4 regions of the Rhizobium sp. LjRoot98 genome follow, and region 1 is predicted to be linked to each of the others. Evidence: predicted binding sites of a transcription regulator. Region 1 holds the regulator's gene; each other region holds the start of a gene.

The links. Region 1 encodes LexA, which represses DNA repair genes until DNA is damaged. Its sites were predicted from a motif close to TGTTCNNNNTGTGTTCNG; they were not measured.
Region 2: uvrA (excinuclease ABC subunit UvrA) is a predicted target of LexA. The motif match lies at 1,802-1,819, and genes of this name have one in related genera.
Region 3: ACSQ3J_RS03220 (energy-coupling factor ABC transporter ATP-binding protein) is a predicted target of LexA. The motif match lies at 2,923-2,940, and genes of this name have one in related genera.
Region 4: ACSQ3J_RS09690 (ATP-dependent helicase) is a predicted target of LexA. The motif match lies at 1,983-2,000, and genes of this name have one in related genera.

What each region holds. Positions count from the first base shown of each region.
Region 1 covers NZ_CAXUPW020000017.1:17,540-22,063, reverse strand. Annotated here, with positions in the region: gene ACSQ3J_RS28735 (TetR/AcrR family transcriptional regulator) at 1-156, opposite strand, end outside; gene ACSQ3J_RS28730 (SDR family oxidoreductase) at 250-1,164, shown strand; tRNA gene ACSQ3J_RS28725 (tRNA-Asn) at 1,239-1,313, opposite strand; gene ACSQ3J_RS28720 (hypothetical protein) at 1,535-1,813, shown strand; gene ACSQ3J_RS28715 (hypothetical protein) at 1,873-2,193, opposite strand; gene lexA (transcriptional repressor LexA) at 2,457-3,167, shown strand; tRNA gene ACSQ3J_RS28705 (tRNA-Cys) at 4,257-4,330, shown strand; gene ACSQ3J_RS28700 (hypothetical protein) at 4,399-4,524, opposite strand, start outside.
Region 2 covers NZ_CAXUPW020000006.1:296,952-301,475, forward strand. Annotated here, with positions in the region: gene uvrA (excinuclease ABC subunit UvrA) at 1-1,680, opposite strand, end outside; gene ACSQ3J_RS20585 (single-stranded DNA-binding protein) at 1,946-2,482, shown strand; gene ACSQ3J_RS20590 (MarC family protein) at 2,560-3,189, opposite strand; gene gyrA (DNA gyrase subunit A) at 3,421-4,524, shown strand, end outside.
Region 3 covers NZ_CAXUPW020000001.1:641,453-645,976, reverse strand. Annotated here, with positions in the region: gene ACSQ3J_RS03235 (zinc-dependent alcohol dehydrogenase family protein) at 1-802, opposite strand, end outside; gene ACSQ3J_RS03230 (biotin transporter BioY) at 904-1,467, opposite strand; gene ACSQ3J_RS03225 (energy-coupling factor transporter transmembrane component T family protein) at 1,550-2,170, opposite strand; gene ACSQ3J_RS03220 (energy-coupling factor ABC transporter ATP-binding protein) at 2,164-2,844, opposite strand; gene ACSQ3J_RS03215 (winged helix-turn-helix domain-containing protein) at 2,958-4,148, shown strand; gene ACSQ3J_RS03210 (GNAT family N-acetyltransferase) at 4,145-4,524, opposite strand, start outside.
Region 4 covers NZ_CAXUPW020000002.1:232,629-237,152, forward strand. Annotated here, with positions in the region: gene ACSQ3J_RS09690 (ATP-dependent helicase) at 1-1,941, opposite strand, end outside; gene ACSQ3J_RS09695 (carboxymuconolactone decarboxylase family protein) at 2,045-2,455, opposite strand; gene ACSQ3J_RS09700 (efflux RND transporter periplasmic adaptor subunit) at 2,665-3,882, shown strand; gene ACSQ3J_RS09705 (efflux RND transporter permease subunit) at 3,879-4,524, shown strand, end outside.

The DNA of each region.
Region 1 (4,524 bases):
TGCCTTGGTCGAAAAACGTTGCACCAGTGTCGAGCCGGACAGGCCGCTTGCCTTGGAGACAGCGGCAAACGTCGCCGTCTCCGGCCCCTCTGCGTGGATCAGCGTCAGCACCAGATCAAGCAGGTGTTCGTCAGACAATGTGCGTGGGCGCGGCATTATTTTCCCCTTGCGTTCACTTTGTTTATGAACGAACGTTCGGTTATTATCAACTCTGTTTGTGGTTCCGATTCCAGTAAGGAGGACATTCACATGGTAAGCGACCTGCAAGGGAAAATCGCACTTGTGGCCGGCGGGACGCGTGGTGCTGGCCGTGGCATCGCCGTGGAACTGGGGGCAGCGGGCGCAACCGTCTACGTGACCGGCCGCACAACACGAACCCGGCAATCGGACTATGGCCGCCCGGAAACGATCGAAGAAACCGCTGAACTTGTGACACAGGCTGGTGGCAAAGGCATTGCCGTGCGGGTGGATCATCTCATCCACGCCGAAGTCGAGACTGTGGTCGCCCGCATCCGCCGCGACGAAAAGCGGCTCGATATCCTTGTCAATGACATCTGGGGCGGCGAGTATTTGACCGAATGGAACAAGCCGGTCTGGGAACACTCGCTTGAAAATGGCCTGAAACTCTTGCGGTTGGCGATCGATACCCATCTGGTCACCGCCCATTACGCATTGCCATTGATGATCGAGAATCCTGGTGGCTTGCTGGTCGAGATGACCGATGGCACGGCGCAATACAATGCCACCCACTACCGGCTCAGCCCGTTCTACGATCTCGCCAAGACCAGTGTCATTCGCATGGCGTGGGCACACGCGCAGGATCTGGCGCCGCATGCAGCGACATCGGTGGCAATCTCTCCAGGCTGGATGCGTTCTGAAATGATGCTCGACATCTTTGGTGTGCGCGAGGAAAACTGGATGGAAGCGATAAAGGCCCAGCCGCATTTCGTGATTTCCGAAACCCCGCGCTTTACCGGCCGCGCCGTTTCAGCCCTGGCTGCGGATCCGGAGCGGGGACGCCTCAACGGGCAATCGACCTCAAGCGGCGATCTCGCCAAGATTTACGGCTTTACCGATCTCGACGGATCGCGGCCGGACTGCTGGCGCTACATGACCGAGGTGCAGGATGCCGGAAAACCGGCGGACGCCAGTGGTTACCGGTAGGACATGAAGGCGGCGCAGGGCGGTATTGCCAGAAACCAAAAAGGCCTTGCTTTTTCAGCAAGGCCTTTGGAAATTGGCTCCCCGGGCCGGATTCGAACCGGCGACCTGTCGATTAACAGTCGAATGCTCTACCGCTGAGCTACCAGGGATAATCTGCGGCGGTGTGTGCTGCAGAAGTGAGGCTGCTAATACAAATGCTTTTCCGATTTGCCAAGCGGTTTTTCAAAAAAAATGCACAATCTTGTCTGATTGTGGACAACTCCCCATGTGAGAGTTGAAAGCGCGCCGTTGATTTGCCGGGGGTAAACCCGCAGGATTGCAGCGTTCGCAGGGCATGGCGGGTGGCCAGACATTTGGCAGGTGGTATTTGATGGCAGAACAGCGGAAAACAAAAAAATTCGGCATCGATGCCCGCACCCACGAACTCGTCATCGGCACGTGGCGCATGCGGCTGCCGCAATCGCGCCTTTTGCGCATTTCCATCGGCGGCGCGCTGATCTTTGGCGGCATTCTCGGTTTTCTCCCGGTTCTCGGTTTCTGGATGATTCCCCTTGGCCTTCTCGTCCTGTCGCACGACCTTGCCTTCGTCCGGCGAAAGCGGCGGCGGCTTTCGGTCTGGTGGGCGCGCAAATGGCCGGCTTCCAGCTAGGAAGCTGGGCGTAAGGCCTTCTCCCGATTCGGCAGAGGCTTGAGCCGGATCCGATCCGCTTATCCGCCTGAGCCTGTCTGTGGCGTCGGGTCCTTGTCCGCAGGTGCCATTTGCGCCGGATCGGCCGGGGTTCCCTGCGTGGCCGGAGCGCCATTGTTCGGGGCAGGCAGCTTTTCCTCAACCTTGGTCGCAGCGTCGTTGTCTGTGCTTTCGCCAAACACTTCCGCACCGGCCCAGGCGAGCATTGCAAGGACCAGGCCGCAGATTAATACCATCAGTACCGGCCGGCCTAAAAAGCCTTGACGGGCCTGCACGCCGCTCAATTCCACGGTTTTCTGCACATCGGCATCGGAAGCGCGCTCATCGGTGTATTTCGCCATCAAAGCCTCCTCGGACGGCATCCGGAGCAGGCCGTCCATCGCATTGTTACGAGATAAACCGAAACGGTACCGGCCGCGCAAAGGTTCCAACAGATAGCTTCCCGCGATAAATGGCAGGCGGAATGCTGAGCGGAAAGGAGCCGCTATGCAGCATGATTTTCTGTTGCGTTGAAAACACTCACGAATTTTAGGGACTTGCGGAACACATATGGAACAGATAGTGTTCGTTCTTGATTTGTTTCTCGATTCTGGAGTGATCGTTCATGCTGACCCGCAAGCAACAGGAACTGCTTCTGTTCATTCACGAAAGAATGAAGGAATCGGGCGTACCGCCATCGTTCGACGAGATGAAGGATGCACTGGATCTTGCGTCGAAATCCGGCATTCATCGGCTGATTACAGCGCTTGAGGAGCGAGGCTTCATCCGGCGTCTGCCCAACCGGGCGAGGGCGCTGGAAGTGATCAAGTTACCAGAAGCCTATACCACGAGCCTCCAGCCCAAGCGCGGCTTTTCACCGAGCGTCATCCAGGGCAGTCTTGGTGCACAACCGGCACCTGCCGCACCCGTCAAGGCCGCCGCAAACAACGATACCGTCTCCATACCGGTCATGGGCAGGATCGCCGCCGGCGTACCGATCTCCGCGATCCAGAACAATACACATGATATTTCCGTGCCGCTCGAGATGGTTGGGACCGGTGAGCACTACGCACTTGAAGTGCGCGGTGATTCGATGATCGAGGCGGGCATTCTCGACGGCGACACGGTCATCATCCGCAATACGAACAGCGCCAGCCCCGGTGAAATCATCGTCGCCCTGGTTGATGACGAGGAAGCGACATTGAAGCGGTTTCGCCGCAAAGGCGCCTCGATCGCCCTGGAAGCCGCCAACCCTGCCTATGAGACGCGGATTTTTGGACCGGACCGGGTCAAGATACAGGGAAAACTCGTCGGGCTGATCCGCCGTTATCATTGATCTGATATCACTTCAGCTATGGCAGCTTAAAGGAGTGGGGAAGATTGCGTGATTTGTAGACATGGCTGCAAACCTGTCACCGTCCGGCGCGACGATAGTTTTGCCCCCTGAAAGATAATGCCTTAGCGACCTCATGAACCGACCGGAGCACTCTAAATCATGAGTAGCGGCGGAAATAAGGGACATGATTTTTCCTTCAATACGCCCGATTAACGGGCTGTAAGCCTATGAATTTTCAATGCGGCTTGCGCATCGGCAAATGTTGCCGTTCCCCTATCGCACCCTATTTTTGGAACCTATTTAGTAGGATTTCGTTGACCTATCGGCTCTATTCGTGGACGGAACCCAGGAGGCCAATGTGAGAACCGTTTTTACAAAAGTTTTGGTCGTGGCATTGATGGCCACAGTCATTTCGACTGTTCAGGCACCAGCATCGTTGGCCCAATCCTTGGACATATACATCGGACGCGACAGTCCCGCAGTTGAATACAGAGACCGGCGATACAATAATGAGTATCGTCCGCGCAGCAATTGCAGTGAACGGCAGGCAATCCGCCGTGCCTATCAGTACGGAATGCGTGATCCCGGCATCCGCTCGATAAACCGGCGCCTTGTTGTCGTTGACGGCATTGGACGCCGTGGCGAATACACTGTCTTGAAACTTGCAAACCGCCAGGGTTGCCCGCGCGTCAATTGAGACGTGGACAGATAATGCGGATCGCTCCAGCCAAGAGCTGAACGATTGGCATCGTTAGGGCGTTAGAAACAGTGCCGTTTCGCTAAGGGCTTTGGCGCTTCATCAATCGAACAGCCGACGGCAGCACTTGCGCACCAATTCACGAATCCGTCGCCCGTCACCTTCGTGAGAATGCGCCCGGCAACAGGGCAGGGACGTGGCGCTTTGACCGGGACGCCGCAATCTCGTTTTCGGCTCCTCGCACACCGGCTTGTTCATCCCCAAAGCTGTGGAAGAAGGGTTCGGAAACGGCATCTCAGAAATGACCAAGAACGTTTTTCAGAAATACCCTCTTGCGATTTGTCTAGGATCATTCTAAACCGCCGCCACAGTTCGACTATTTGAACTGGTGAGGCCTCGTGGCGGAGTGGTGACGCAGAGGACTGCAAATCCTTGCACCCCGGTTCAATTCCGGGCGAGGCCTCCAAACCTTTCTTGCTCCACCAGTAAGACCTTGAAATCAATCGAAAATATAGCGGGTGTGGCAGTCGGTTCCTATTTCACCCCTCCGTCCCGTCCTTGCTTTCGAGCAATTCGTGCCCATCCCATCACAGTTGATCTTCGATACGGCCTGTCTGGCCAGCCGCGCATGGTCTGCGTTGCGCGTGTAGATCTTGGATG
Region 2 (4,524 bases), on a different contig from region 1:
GCCGATATCGCGCAGATGCCGCAGCGTATCGAGCAGGCGGGCGTTGTCGCGCTGATGCAGGCCGATGGAGGGCTCATCGAGAACGTAGAGTACACCGGTAAGGCCCGAGCCGATCTGCGAGGCCAGCCGGATGCGCTGGCTCTCCCCGCCCGACAGGGTGCCGGAATTGCGTGAGAGGCTGAGATACTCAAGCCCGACATCATTGAGGAAGCGCAGCCGTTCGCGGATTTCCTTGAGGATGCGCACGGCGATCTCGTTCTGCTTGGCGTTCATATGCTCGGGCAGAACGTCGAACCAGTCACGCGCAACACGGATCGACATCTGCGTGACTTCGCCGATATGCAACTTGTTGATCTTGACTGCGAGTGCTTCGGGCTTCAGGCGGAAACCGTTACAGGACGGGCATGGCGCGGCCGACATGTAGCGCTCGATTTCCTCACGTGCCCAGGCGCTGTCGGTCTCCTTCCAGCGCCGCTCCAGATTGGGCACGATGCCTTCGAAATTCTTGGTCGTGTTGTAGGAGCGGGCGCCGTCCTCGTAGTGAAAGCTGATCTTTTCCTCGGTGCCCTGCAGGATGGCGTGCTTGGCTTCGTCGGAAAGATCGGTCCATTTGCTCGACAGCTTGAAGCCGAAGGCTTTGCCGAGCGCTTCCAGCGTCTGATTATAATAAGGTGACGACGATTTCGCCCAGGGCGCGATGGCGCCGCTCTTCAGCGTCTTATCGGGCTCGGGGATGATCAGTGCTTCGTCGATTTTCTGCTGGCTACCAAGTCCATCGCAGGTCGGGCAGGCGCCGAACGGATTGTTGAACGAGAACAGCCGCGGCTCGATCTCCGAAATGGTGAAGCCGGATACGGGGCAGGCGAATTTTTCGGAAAACAGCACACGCTCATGCGTTTCGTTGAGTGACTTGTTGGCCGCGCCACCAGCTGCGGTTTCCTCAGGCGGCAGCGGCTTGTCGGCAAATTCGGCAATCGCCAGGCCGTCGGCCAGCGTCAGGCAGGTTTCCAGGCTGTCAGCGAGGCGCGTCGTCAGGTCGGGGCGCACGACGACACGGTCGACGACAACGTCGATGTCATGCTTGTATTTCTTGTCGAGCGCTGGTGCCTCGGCGATCTCGTAAAACTGCCCGTCAATCTTGACGCGCTGAAACCCCTTCTTCATCAACTCGGCAAGTTCTTTCTTGTATTCGCCCTTGCGGCCACGCACGATCGGCGCGAGAATATAAAGACGGGTGCCTTCGCCGAAATCGACGACGCGATCGACCATCTGGCTGACTGTCTGGCTTTCGATCGGCAAACCGGTGGCGGGCGAATAGGGTACGCCGACGCGGGCGAAGAGAAGGCGCATGTAGTCGTAGATTTCGGTGACAGTGCCCACCGTCGAGCGCGGATTGCGCGAGGTGGTTTTCTGCTCGATCGAGATGGCCGGAGACAGACCGTCGATCTGGTCGACATCCGGCTTCTGCATCATTTCGAGGAACTGACGGGCATAGGCCGACAGGCTCTCGACATAACGGCGCTGTCCTTCCGCATAGATCGTATCGAAGGCAAGCGAGGATTTTCCCGAGCCCGACAGGCCGGTCATGACGATCAGCTTGTTGCGCGGCAGATCAAGGTCGATGCCCTTGAGATTGTGTTCGCGCGCGCCGCGGATGGAAATGGTCTCGAGTTTGCTCATCGTGCCCAGCTTTGTACAGGTATTGGAAAGCTCCTATTTAAGTACGCCAGCGCCCATGTCGAGGCGCAAGCAGAAAAACAGCAGGCTTTCCGAGTCGGTTGACAGGTTATTGCAAATTTAATAGAACAAATAAAGAACATAATTTAAAATCTGTTGTGGATGACACAATGCACAGGGGCGTATGCTTGGCCGTCAGCCGCTAAGATGCGCGCTCTGAATTTGGTAGCCGGGCTGAAAGGCCGGGCAGGACAGCGGGAAAAGCAAGATGGCAGGCAGTGTCAACAAGGTGATTTTGATCGGCAACCTCGGGGCAGACCCGGAAATCCGGCGCACGCAAGACGGCAAGCCGATCGCCAACCTCAACATTGCGACTTCGGAAAGCTGGCGCGACCGCAATTCCGGCGAGCGCAAGGAAAAGACCGAATGGCATCGCGTGGTGATCTTCAACGAAGGCCTCTGCAAGGTTGCCGAGCAGTATCTGAAGAAGGGCTCGACCGTCTATGTCGAAGGCCAGCTGCAGACCCGCAAATGGCAGGACAAGGACGGCCAGGACCGATACTCGACGGAAATCGTGCTGCAGGGCTTCAACTCCACACTGACCATGCTTGGTGGCCGTGGTGACGGGCAGGGTGCTGGCGGTGGCCGCGGCGGCTCCGAATATGGCGGCGGCAATGCCGGCGGCGGTTCCAGCAACTATGGCGGCGATTACGATCGTCCATCCTCGGCGCCGGCGGGGCGCAGCGGCGGCGGCAACAGCGGCGGGAATTTTTCGCGCGATATGGACGACGATATTCCCTTTTGATCCAAGTGATCTACAGTCAAAAAGGCCCGGGAAACCGGGCCTTTTTCGTCAATGGGACCTGCCACAATTGAGCGTGATCACAACCCCATGGTCGATTTGACGCCATCGACGACGAACTGCACCGCCAAGGCCGCGAGGATGACGCCGAGCAGGCGTGTCAGGATGGCGCGGCCGGTGACACCTAAAAACCGGTCGATGCGTTCGGCAATGACGAGTGAGGCAAACAGGACGGCCAGGCAGAAGGCGATGACCAGGATCAGCTGCACACGGTCGATGGTTGCCGAAAACGAACCGGACAACAGGATCGTCGCCGAGATGGCGCCGGGGCCGGCAATCAGCGGCAGTGCCAAGGGGAAAACCGCGATATTGTGAATGTGATCGCGGGTGATGGCCGTTTCGCCGGTCTTTTCCTTGCGCTCGTTGCGCTTCTCGAAGATCATTTCGAAGGCGATCCAGAACAGCAGCAGGCCGCCGGCAATCCGGAAGGCGCCGATGGAGATGCCGAGCAGGCCAAGTATACTGCTTCCGAACAAAGCGAACGCCGACAGGATGAAAAAAGCGATCAGCGTGCCACGCCGAGCCACCAGAAAGCGCTCCTGACGGCTCATGCCGACAGTCAAGCTCAGGAAGATCGGCGCAAGGCCGGGCGGATCGATGGTGACCAGGATCGTGGTCAGCGCATTGATCAAAAGGTCGATATGAGACATCCCATTCCCCTCGCGGCCTTGTTTATGATGACCGTCTGATGAATTGTTAGGCGAGGGGATCGCTGAATGAAAGACCTGTCCTTCACTGTTTAGCCGCTTTTGCCTTGCAAATGCCTGCAAGAGCGACGATGAGCCTAAAAGGCTGTTCACAACCCGGCCCCGAAATTGGCGCTCGCCAACGCATTCGGCTATAAAAATCTGTCTGATTCTGAACAAAGATCGTGATCGAAATTGACTGAACAAAGCACACCAGGCGGCGGCAAGAACCCACCAGGCATCGAGCCCATTTCCATCATGGAGGAAATGCAGCGCTCGTATCTCGATTACGCCATGAGCGTTATCGTCAGCCGTGCTCTTCCCGATGTCCGCGATGGTCTGAAGCCCGTGCACCGGCGCATCCTGTTCGGGATGAGCGAACTGGGCATCGACTGGAACAAGAAATACGTCAAATGCGCCCGCGTCACCGGGGACGTGATGGGTAAATTCCATCCGCACGGCAACTCGGCGATCTATGATGCGCTCGCCCGTATGGCGCAGCCCTGGTCGCTGCGGCTGCCGCTGATCGATGGTCAGGGCAATTTCGGCTCGATCGACGGCGATCCGCCGGCGGCCGAACGTTATACCGAGTGCCGGCTTGAAAAGGCCGCCCATGCGCTGCTCGACGATCTCGACAAGGAAACGGTCGATTTTCGCGACAACTATGATGGCACGCTGAGCGAGCCGTCCGTCGTGCCTGCGAAGTTCCCGAACCTTCTGGTCAACGGGGCAGGCGGCATCGCCGTCGGCATGGCGACCAATATCCCGCCACACAATCTGATCGAAGTGATCAACGGCTGTATCGCGCTGATTGATGAACCTGGCCTTGAACTGCCGCAGCTGATGGAGATCATTCCGGGGCCGGACTTCCCGACCGGCGCTTTCATCCTTGGCCGGTCCGGCATCCGTTCGGCTTATGAGACGGGCCGCGGCTCGGTCATCATGCGCGGCCGCGCCACCATCGAGCCGATGCGCGGCGACCGCGAACAGATCATCATCACCGAAGTTCCCTATCAGGTGAACAAGGCGACGATGATCGAGAAGATGGCCGAACTGGTCAAGGACAAGCGCATCGAGGGTATTTCCGACCTTCGCGACGAATCCGACCGCCAAGGTTACCGTGTCGTCGTCGAACTGAAGCGCGACGCCAATGCCGAGGTCATCCTCAACCAGCTCTATCGCTACACACCACTGCAGACCTCGTTTGGCTGCAACATGGTGGCGCTGAACGGCGGCAAGCCGGAGCAGATGACGCTGCTCGACATGCTGCGCGCCTTCGTTGCCTTCCGCGAGGAAGTC
Region 3 (4,524 bases), on a different contig from region 1:
CGATCTCACTTGCAAACGTTCCGTCGCGCAGGCCGTCGAAACAGTGGGCAAGCGCGCTGGATAACGCCTGCCGTCCGGCGGAGTGGACGAAGGAACGCAACCAAAGGAAGGCAAAGCGCACATCCGGCCGTGCCGAAAGAGCCTCTTGCGCGACCGGTATTCCGCTGAGCGCACCATATTGCAGAAAGACACCGCCGGGAGAAAGGTGATGCCGGAGCAGTTGACCGCCGGTCTCGCCTCCGACGGCATCGACGAGCGCGTCGAAAACCACGTCCTTGCCGGCCAGCTGCTGTCCGGTCACCCAGGTTTGAAGACCCGGCAGGGCTGGCAGACGGGCGGCGGTTGCTTCACTGCGAACGATGGCGGTCATCTCGGCCCCCTCCGCAGACAGTGCTATCAGCAGCATCCGGCCGATCGCGGAACCGGCCGCTGTGACGCCGATCCTGCGGCCTGAAAGTCCGGAAGAACCACCAAAATGGGCTTTCAATTCCGCGATCAGCCGCAACGTTGTCATCGGATTGACGTAAGCCGTCGCCGCCTGCTCAATCGAGAGGTCGTCCGGAACGGGAAAACACCATTCTGCCGGGCGCTGGAGATAGCTTTGCCACAGTCCGGTTGCCCCGAGCGGCAACACCCGGTCGCCGGGTTTCAGACCGGTGACACCTGCGCCGATGCGGCGGACGGTGCCGGTGCCCTCGAAGCCGGGTACAAACGGCAAAACGGTGCGATTGCGGTAAGCGCCGGTCACAGGAATTAGATCGGAAGGATTGATTGCCGCACGTTCGACGGCAATCTCGACCATACCTGGTTCAAGGCTTGGGCGCGGCAGTCTGGCAAGCCGTATTACATCGTCTGGATTGCCATACTCTGCGACAAGGGCTGCAAGATGATCCGCCACGGCGCTCAGGCGCGCGCGTGCAGCAGCGGATAACCGGCGAGAACCGCGCGGGCCGCCAACGTTGCAATCACGGCCTTGACGATATCGCCTGGAATGAAGGCCAGCGAACCCGTGGCGACGGCTGAGAGCGGCGTGCCGGTGACGGCGGTCACCCAAGGCATGCCGATGGCATAGAGCACGCCGATGCCGCCAATGACGGAAGCGATGAAGAAGCCGGCAAACTGTCTGACTTCGCTCTGGCCTTCCTTGACCAGCCGCTCGGCGATCAGGCCGGTAACGAAGGTGGCAACGATCCAGCCAAGCACGAAGCCGCCGGTCGGACCCTGGATGATGGCCAGTCCACCACGGCCGCCGGAGAGAACCGGGAGCCCGATCGCCACCAGCAGTACCAGCAGAACATAGGCGAGCGCACCGCGCTTGGCGCCGATGATGCAGCCCGCCAGCATCACACCCATCGATTGGGCGGTGATCGGCACCGGGATGAAGGCCAGCGTCACCGGCGGAATGAGACCGAGAACGACGATGATCGCGGTGAAGAGAGCAATGAGAACGAGGTCTCTGGTGGTCATGGCAAGTCCTTTGTCTATCGATATATGTGCATGCGTGCGGCCGGAGCCTAAACGGGACAGAGACGGAAGAGCGCTTTTATCATCAACGAAGCCTCTCGCGCGGCCGCCGGAAACCGCGTGCGTCAATCGCCATGGCGATCGTGTCAGCGTCCTTGAGCGTCAGGATGATCAACGGCGCAAGGATCGTCAACGGCCGGACCTTCAGCCCGCGCGCCCGGTGCGCCTCGCGGATCGACTGGTAGTGATTGAAAATATCAGGCACAAAACGCAGCACCAGCCCAAAGGCGAGCCCGACATCGGCGGCCCGCACCAGGCCAAGCCTGTCGAGCGGCTGCAGCAGCCGGGTGATCTCGTCGATGAAGGCGCCTGTCGCCGTCGTAGCGGTCACAGCACCTGCAAACAGCACGATCGCCATCAACCGGAAAAAGCTTTCGGCCGCCTCGCGTATCGACGTGAGGTAGGCGGTGGCGATCAACAGGATCAGAATGGTGAAGAGGATGGGTTTTAGCCGCGACACGGCCTCGCGGAAGGCGAGGCCGGTGGTGAAGTAGATGACGGCAGCAATGACGAAAGCCGGGACAAGGACAAAGAACGAGGACACGGCATAAAGCGCAAGCCCGCAGACGAGCAGGATGGCGAGCTTCATCCGCACCGACATCCGGTGCAGCGGCGTCGTGCCTTCGATGTTCAGCCCGTTCAGCAACCGGCCACCTCATGGTAGGCACGGATGCTGTCATTCGCCGGGCCATCGGCGATCAACCTGCCGTCGTGGAACAGAAGAACGCGGTCGAATTTTTCGATCAGCGGCAGGTCATGACTGATGACGATCGTGTGCTCGTTAAGCCCGGTGATGGTATTTTCCACCAGGCGCCGGTTCTTCAGGTCCAGCTGATTGGTCGGCTCGTCGAGAATGAGGATGCCGGGGCCGGTGACGAGCACGCTGGCGATGGCGGCAAGCTGCGTTTCGCCGCCCGAGAGTTCATGCACGCGCCGCTTGGCCAGATGGCTGATGCCGAACCGTTCGAGCACGGCGGCTGTGCGGCGTTCGATCTCGTCTGCTTTTAATCCGCGGTTCTTCAAGCCAAACGCGATGTCCTCATGCACGATCGGCATGATGATCTGATGCTGCGGGTTCTGGAAGATGAAACCGGCCTCAGCCAATGCAGCGCTGGCATCGTTGACGGTATCAAGGCCGTTCACTGTCACGGTGCCGGTGGCCGGCTTGACCAACCCGTTGATCAGCCGCGCGAATGTGGTCTTGCCCGAGCCGTTCAGCCCGACAATGCCGATACGGCGCTCGGTCAGCGACAGCGTCAGCGGCTGAAGAACCGTGCGCCCGCCAAAACTGACGGACACACTGGTAAAACGTATGTCCAATCCGCGTCCCCCGCGTTCGAATGTCGAGGCTCTATAGGACGATTTCTTTACGGATGGAAAGAGGCTCCGGTTTTGGGCTTGAACAAAGTGTGAACATTTGCCTAGATTGTTGCATGGCGATTCCTGTTTCAAACCGTGATGCCCGGCGCATCTTCCTCAACAAGCAAGGCTTGGCCGCTGCTCCAAACCGGGCGCTTGGCAAACAGGGGCTGCTCGATCTCATTCATGAAATCGGCTTCGTCCAGGTCGACAGCATCTCGACCGTCGAGCGCGCCCATCACCAGATCCTGTTTTCCCGCAACCAGACCTACAGGCGCGAGCACCTGACCGAACTTCTGGAACAAGATGGCGCGCTGTTCGAGCACTGGACACACGATGCGTCGATCCTGCCGTCGGAGTTTTTCCGCTACTGGAAGCACCGCTTTATCCGTCGCGAGGCGGTTATGCGCGAGCGCTGGCTGAAATGGCGCGGCGAAGGCTTCGACAGCACCTTCCAAGAGACATTCGAGCGCATCGCCCAGGGTGGCGCGGCGATGTCACGGGACTTGAAGGCCGACGACCACAAGTCGGGCGGCTGGTGGAACTGGCATCCCAACAAGACGGCGCTCGAATACTACTGGCATACCGGCAAGCTCGCCATCGCCGGCCGCCAAAACTTCCAGAAGATTTACGATCTCACCGAGCGCGTCATTCCCGGCCACCACTATGAGCCGGAGGTCAGCCACGATGCTTTCCTCGACTGGGCCTGCCGCGCAGCGCTCGACCGGCTGGGCTTTGCCACACACGGCGAAATCGCCGCCTTCTTCGATCTGGTTTCGCCAGACGAGGCAAAGGCCTGGGTTATGCAGCATCGCGACGAACTGACCGAAGTGATGATCGAGCCTGCCGACGGTGACAAGCCGCGCCTGTCCTATGCGTTCACCGGGTTTCCCGAAAACCTCGGTGACCTCCCAGACGCGCCCGCCCGCATCCGCGTGCTCAGCCCTTTCGATCCGCTGATCCGCAACCGCAATCGCACCGAACGCCTGTTCGGCTTCTATTACCGCATCGAGGTTTTCGTCCCCGAACCGAAACGCGAATACGGCTATTACGTTTTCCCGCTGCTCGAAGGCGACAGACTTGTCGGTCGGATCGACATGAAGGCGGAGCGCAAGACAGGGACACTCGCCGTCAAGCGGCTCTGGTGGGAAAAGGGCGTGCGCTCATCCACCGGCCGCATGGAGCGGCTGGAGGCGGAACTGGCGCGGCTGGCGAAATTTGCCGGTGTTGAGAAGGTGTTGTTTTTAGAGGGGTGGGACGGTTAGCCACCGCTCCATTCCGAGCGCGTCAGCTCGTACCAGACCTCGCCATGCTCGCTGCCCACGATAGGGTCCGGCCCGTCGTACATGACTGTGCGTGCATAGCTCAGGCCGATCTTTTCCATGACGCGGCGCGATCCGAGGTTAATTGCCATCGTCGTTGCAGCAATCCTGTCGTACTGACCGCTTTCAAAGCCCCAGTTGACCAGGGCCAGCGCCCCCTCCGAGGCAAGCCCCTGACCCCACTCCATCCGGCGCAGGCGGTATCCGAGTTCGGCCAGCCTCTCACCCTCCGGCCATAGACAGAACCACCCGACGAACGCACCGTTTGCAGTACGGCGCGCCGTCCAGATATAGGGCTCCATCCCTGTCGGCATGAGGA
Region 4 (4,524 bases), on a different contig from region 1:
ATAGGCAAGGCGGCGTTCTTCCTCGAGACCGGAACGGCCACCTTCGTCGAGCGCACGCTGGTGTGGAAACAGGCCTTCCTCCCAGCCGGGCAGGAAGACAGTCTCGAATTCCAGTCCCTTGGCTGAATGCAGCGTCATGATCGAGACCGCGTCGAGTTCGGCATTCTGCTCGACATCCATCACCAGCGCGATGTGCTCGAGGAAGCCGCGCATGCTCTCGAACGCTTCCATCGAGCGGACGAGTTCCTTCAGGTTTTCCAGTCGGCCCGGCGCTTCGGCGGATTTGTCGTTCTTCCACATATCCGTATAGCCGGACTCTTCGAGAATGGTTTCGGCGAGCTCGGTATGCGGTGTGTTTTCAAGCAACCCCTGCCAGCGCTGGAACATCGAGACGACGTCGAACAGCGACTTTCGGGGCTTGGGCTTCATTTCATCGGTTTCGATGATATCAGCCGCGGCCGCCAGCATCGGGATATCGCGCTTGCGGGCATAATCGTGCAGGGCGCGCACCGTCGTGTCGCCAAGGCCGCGCTTGGGCGTGTTGACGATACGCTCGAAGGCAAGATCGTCGGCCGGTTGGCAGACGAGACGGAAGTAAGCGAGCGCATCGCGGATTTCGAGGCGTTCATAGAAGCGCGGGCCGCCGATGACGCGGTAATTCAGGCCGAGCGTGACGAACCGGTCTTCGAACTCGCGCATCTGGAAAGAGGCGCGCACCAAGATCGCCATGTTGTTGAGCGGATGCTTGGTGCGCTGGAGTTGTTCGATCTCCTCGCCGACGGCGCGGGCTTCCTCTTCGGAATCCCAGGCGGCGTGGACCTGCACCTTGTCGTCGTTGGGATCGACGCGGTCAGTGAACAGCGTCTTGCCGAGGCGGCCTTCATTGTGGGCGATCAAATGGCCGGCGGCACCGAGAATATGTTCGGTGGAGCGATAATTGCGCTCGAGCTTGATCACCTTGGCGCCCGGAAAATCCTTCTCGAAACGCAGGATGTTGTCGACCTCGGCACCGCGCCAGCCATAGATCGACTGGTCGTCGTCACCAACGCAGCAGACGTTCTGCGGCACGCCCTTCGGCCGTTGGGCGAGCAGTCTCAGCCACATATACTGAGCGGTGTTGGTATCCTGGTATTCGTCGACGAGGATATAGCGGAATTTGTCGTGGTATTCGCGCAGGATATCCGGATTGGTGCGGAACATGCGGATCGGATGCAGCAAAAGATCGCCGAAGTCGCAGGCGTTCAGCGTCATCAGCCGGGCCTGATAGGCCGCATAGAGTTCGCGGCCCTTGCCATTGGCAAACGAGCGGGCGTCGCCTTCGGGGATTTCGGCAGGGCCAAGGCCCTTGTTCTTCCAGCCATCGATCATCTGGGCGAACTGTTTGGCAGGCCAGCGCTTGTCATCAATGCCATCGGCCTGGATCAACTGCTTGACCAGCCGCACGACATCATCGGTATCGAGGATGGTGAAGGAGGATTTCAGGCCGACCAGTTCGGCATGGCGGCGCAGGAGCTTGACGCCGATTGAGTGGAATGTGCCCATCCACGGCATGCCTTCGACGGCGCCACCGACGAGAACGCCGACACGCTCCTTCATCTCGCGGGCGGCCTTGTTGGTGAAGGTCACGGCGAGGATCTGAGAGGGGAAAGCGCGGCCGGAGGCGAGGATATGGGCGATGCGGGTGGTGAGCACGCGGGTCTTGCCGGTGCCCGCACCAGCCAGCACCAGAACCGGGCCGTCCAGCGTTTCCACGGCTTCGCGCTGTTCCGGGTTGAGGCCGGAAAGATAATCGGGCGCACGGTGCTGGTCCCGGGCGGCCATGGCACGCGCAGCGATGCCGCTAGCAGGGGCAGGCGGGGCCGGTTGCGGGCTCAGGCCACGCTGTGGACGCGGCGCCGGTTCCTCATCAAAGAAGGGAATATCGTCAAAACCATTGCTCATGCGGCTCAATGTAGTGATTCGGAGCCGAAAGGCCAGAATTCCGTTCTGCTTTTATTCCAGAATGTCCAGCTTGCCTGTGGAGACAACCGCTTTTTGGCCGCGATCAGGGTCGATGATCGGCATCGAAGGTTGGATCGACGGGGAGCTGCAGAGCGGTCGCGAGCTGGTTGGTCTTGGCGGCCAGGGCGATGACACGCAGCAGATCGGCGTGCTGTTCGGCCGTCATGCCCTTGGCTTTGGCGGCTGCCGTATGCGAATGTGCACAGTAGCCGCAGCCATTGGTGACGGAGACGGCGATGTAGAGCATCTCTTTCACGAGCGGATCGAGCGCCGACGGCGTTGCCATCACGGCTTTGACCTCGGCCCAGGTGGTTTCGAGCAGATCGGCATCGAAGGCGAGATAGTGCCACATATTGTTGATGAAATCGGATTTGCGGGTCGCGCGGATGTCGTCGAAGACGGCTTTGACGCGAGGATTGGATTCCGAATCGTGGTGTTTTGCGATGGTGCTCATGAGGCCCTCCGATCAGCCAAGGTTAGAGCCGCGAGGACGTGCTGTCGAGCGCCGGGAAGGGCGCGAGGGACCGAAAAGGGCTTTTGTTACAATTGCGTAATGAAGGCATTCTAGCATTGCCTGCAATGCAGCAAAAAGGGATAGTTGCCGCAGGAACGGGGTTCGCGCGCCAGTGTGGCCGAAACCCGCTTAATCAATTGGAGTTTTGCATGCGGCTTTGGAAGCAGCTTTTGATCTGCCTGGTCATTCTTGCCGTCGGCCTTGGCGTCTGGGTTCGCTTCGTGCCGGGTGCCACTGCAATGCTGGCCAAGGTGGGCGTGCCCGAGCAATTGCTGGCTTATGTCGCGAAACCGGCGGACGGTGCCAAGCAGGGTGAAGCACAAGGGCAGGCTGGCCGGAGCCAGGGGCGCGGTCAGGGCGGTGGTGCGCCGCTTGTCGTCACCCAGCCAGCCGATACGGCTGTTGTCAACGATCGGCTGAATGCCATCGGCACCGGCGAGGCCATCCTGTCGGTCAGCGTCACACCGCTTGCGACCGGTAATCTGACGGAAATTCTGGTGAAATCCGGCGACCGCATCGAAAAGGGGCAGGTCATCGCCAAGCTTGACAGCGACGAGCAGAAGATCGCTGCCGCGCAAGCCAAGGTCGCCCTTGATAGCGCCCGTGAAAAGGTCGAGCGCAACCGCAAGCTTGGCAATGCCGTCTCGGTTGCCATCCTGCGTGAAGCCGAATTTGCCATGCAGGCGGCTGAGCTTGCGCTGCAGACGGCGGAACTCGACCTGAAGCGCCGCGACATCGTTGCACCTTCCGGCGGTATCGTCGGTATCATCACTGCCCATCCCGGGGACTATGTCACCACCTCGACGCCGATCGCCGTGGTTGATGACCGTTCGCAGATTCTCGTCGATTTCTGGGTGCCGGAGCGGTTTTCGACCAAGGTCTCGGTTGGCCAGGATATTTCGGCTACTGCCATCGCGCTGCCGACCTCGGAGCTTTCGGGCGTCATCGACGCGATCGACAACCGTGTCGATCAGGCGAGCCGGACGCTGCGGGTCCGGGCGCGGATCGACAATCCCGATGATACGCTGCGGGCCGGCATGTCATTTTCGGTGTCGGTTCGGTTTCCCGGCGATCACTATCCGACGGTCAATCCGCTGGCGATCCAGTGGAGCGCCGACGGATCCTTCGTCTGGCGTGTCGAAGATGAGAAATCGCACCGTGTTCCGGTCAAGATCATCCAGCGCAATTCCGACAAGGTTTTGGTCGATGCAAAACTGACCAAGGGCGATGATGTTGTGGTCGAGGGCGTGCAGCGGTTGCGTGATGGCGGCACCGTTCGCCTTGCCGGAGAGCCGCGCCAACAAAAGCAGAAACCACAGCAGAGTGATCAGGAACAGAAGATCTCCGAGGCGGAGACTGCGAAATGAGTGGCGGTTCGCAGCATAAGGGTGCGGGTAGTACAGCTGGCTTCACGGCACTTTTTATTCGTCGGCCGATTTTTGCGCTTGTCGTTAATACCTTGATCATCGTCGCGGGTCTTGCCGCGTTGAACGGTATTGAAATCCGCGAATTGCCACAGGTGGACCAGCCGGTGGTCTCGGTCAGTACCCACTTCGACGGTGCCTCACCGGAAACGGTGGACCGCGAGCTGACGTCGGTGATCGAAGGCGCGGTTTCGCGCGTGCAGGGCATCAAGGATATTTCCTCGACGTCGCAATATGCGCAAAGCCGCGTGACGTTGCAGTTTTCCGACACGACGGATATCGGCCAGGCTTCCAACGATATCCGCGATGCACTTGGCCGGGTCAGCAACCAGTTGCCGGAGGATGCCGACGAGCCGCGCATCGTCAAGGCCGATGCCGACAGTCAACCGATCATGCGCCTGGCGCTGACGTCTGACACGCTGTCGATGGAAGATCTGACGCTTCTGGCCGAAAACGAGATTACCGACCGGCTTGCCGCCGTCGAGGGAGTCGCCGATGTGCAGATCAACGGCGATCAGGAAAAGATTTTCCGCATCGACATCAATCAGTCGAAGCTTGCCAGCCGTGGCCTGACGGTTGCCAATT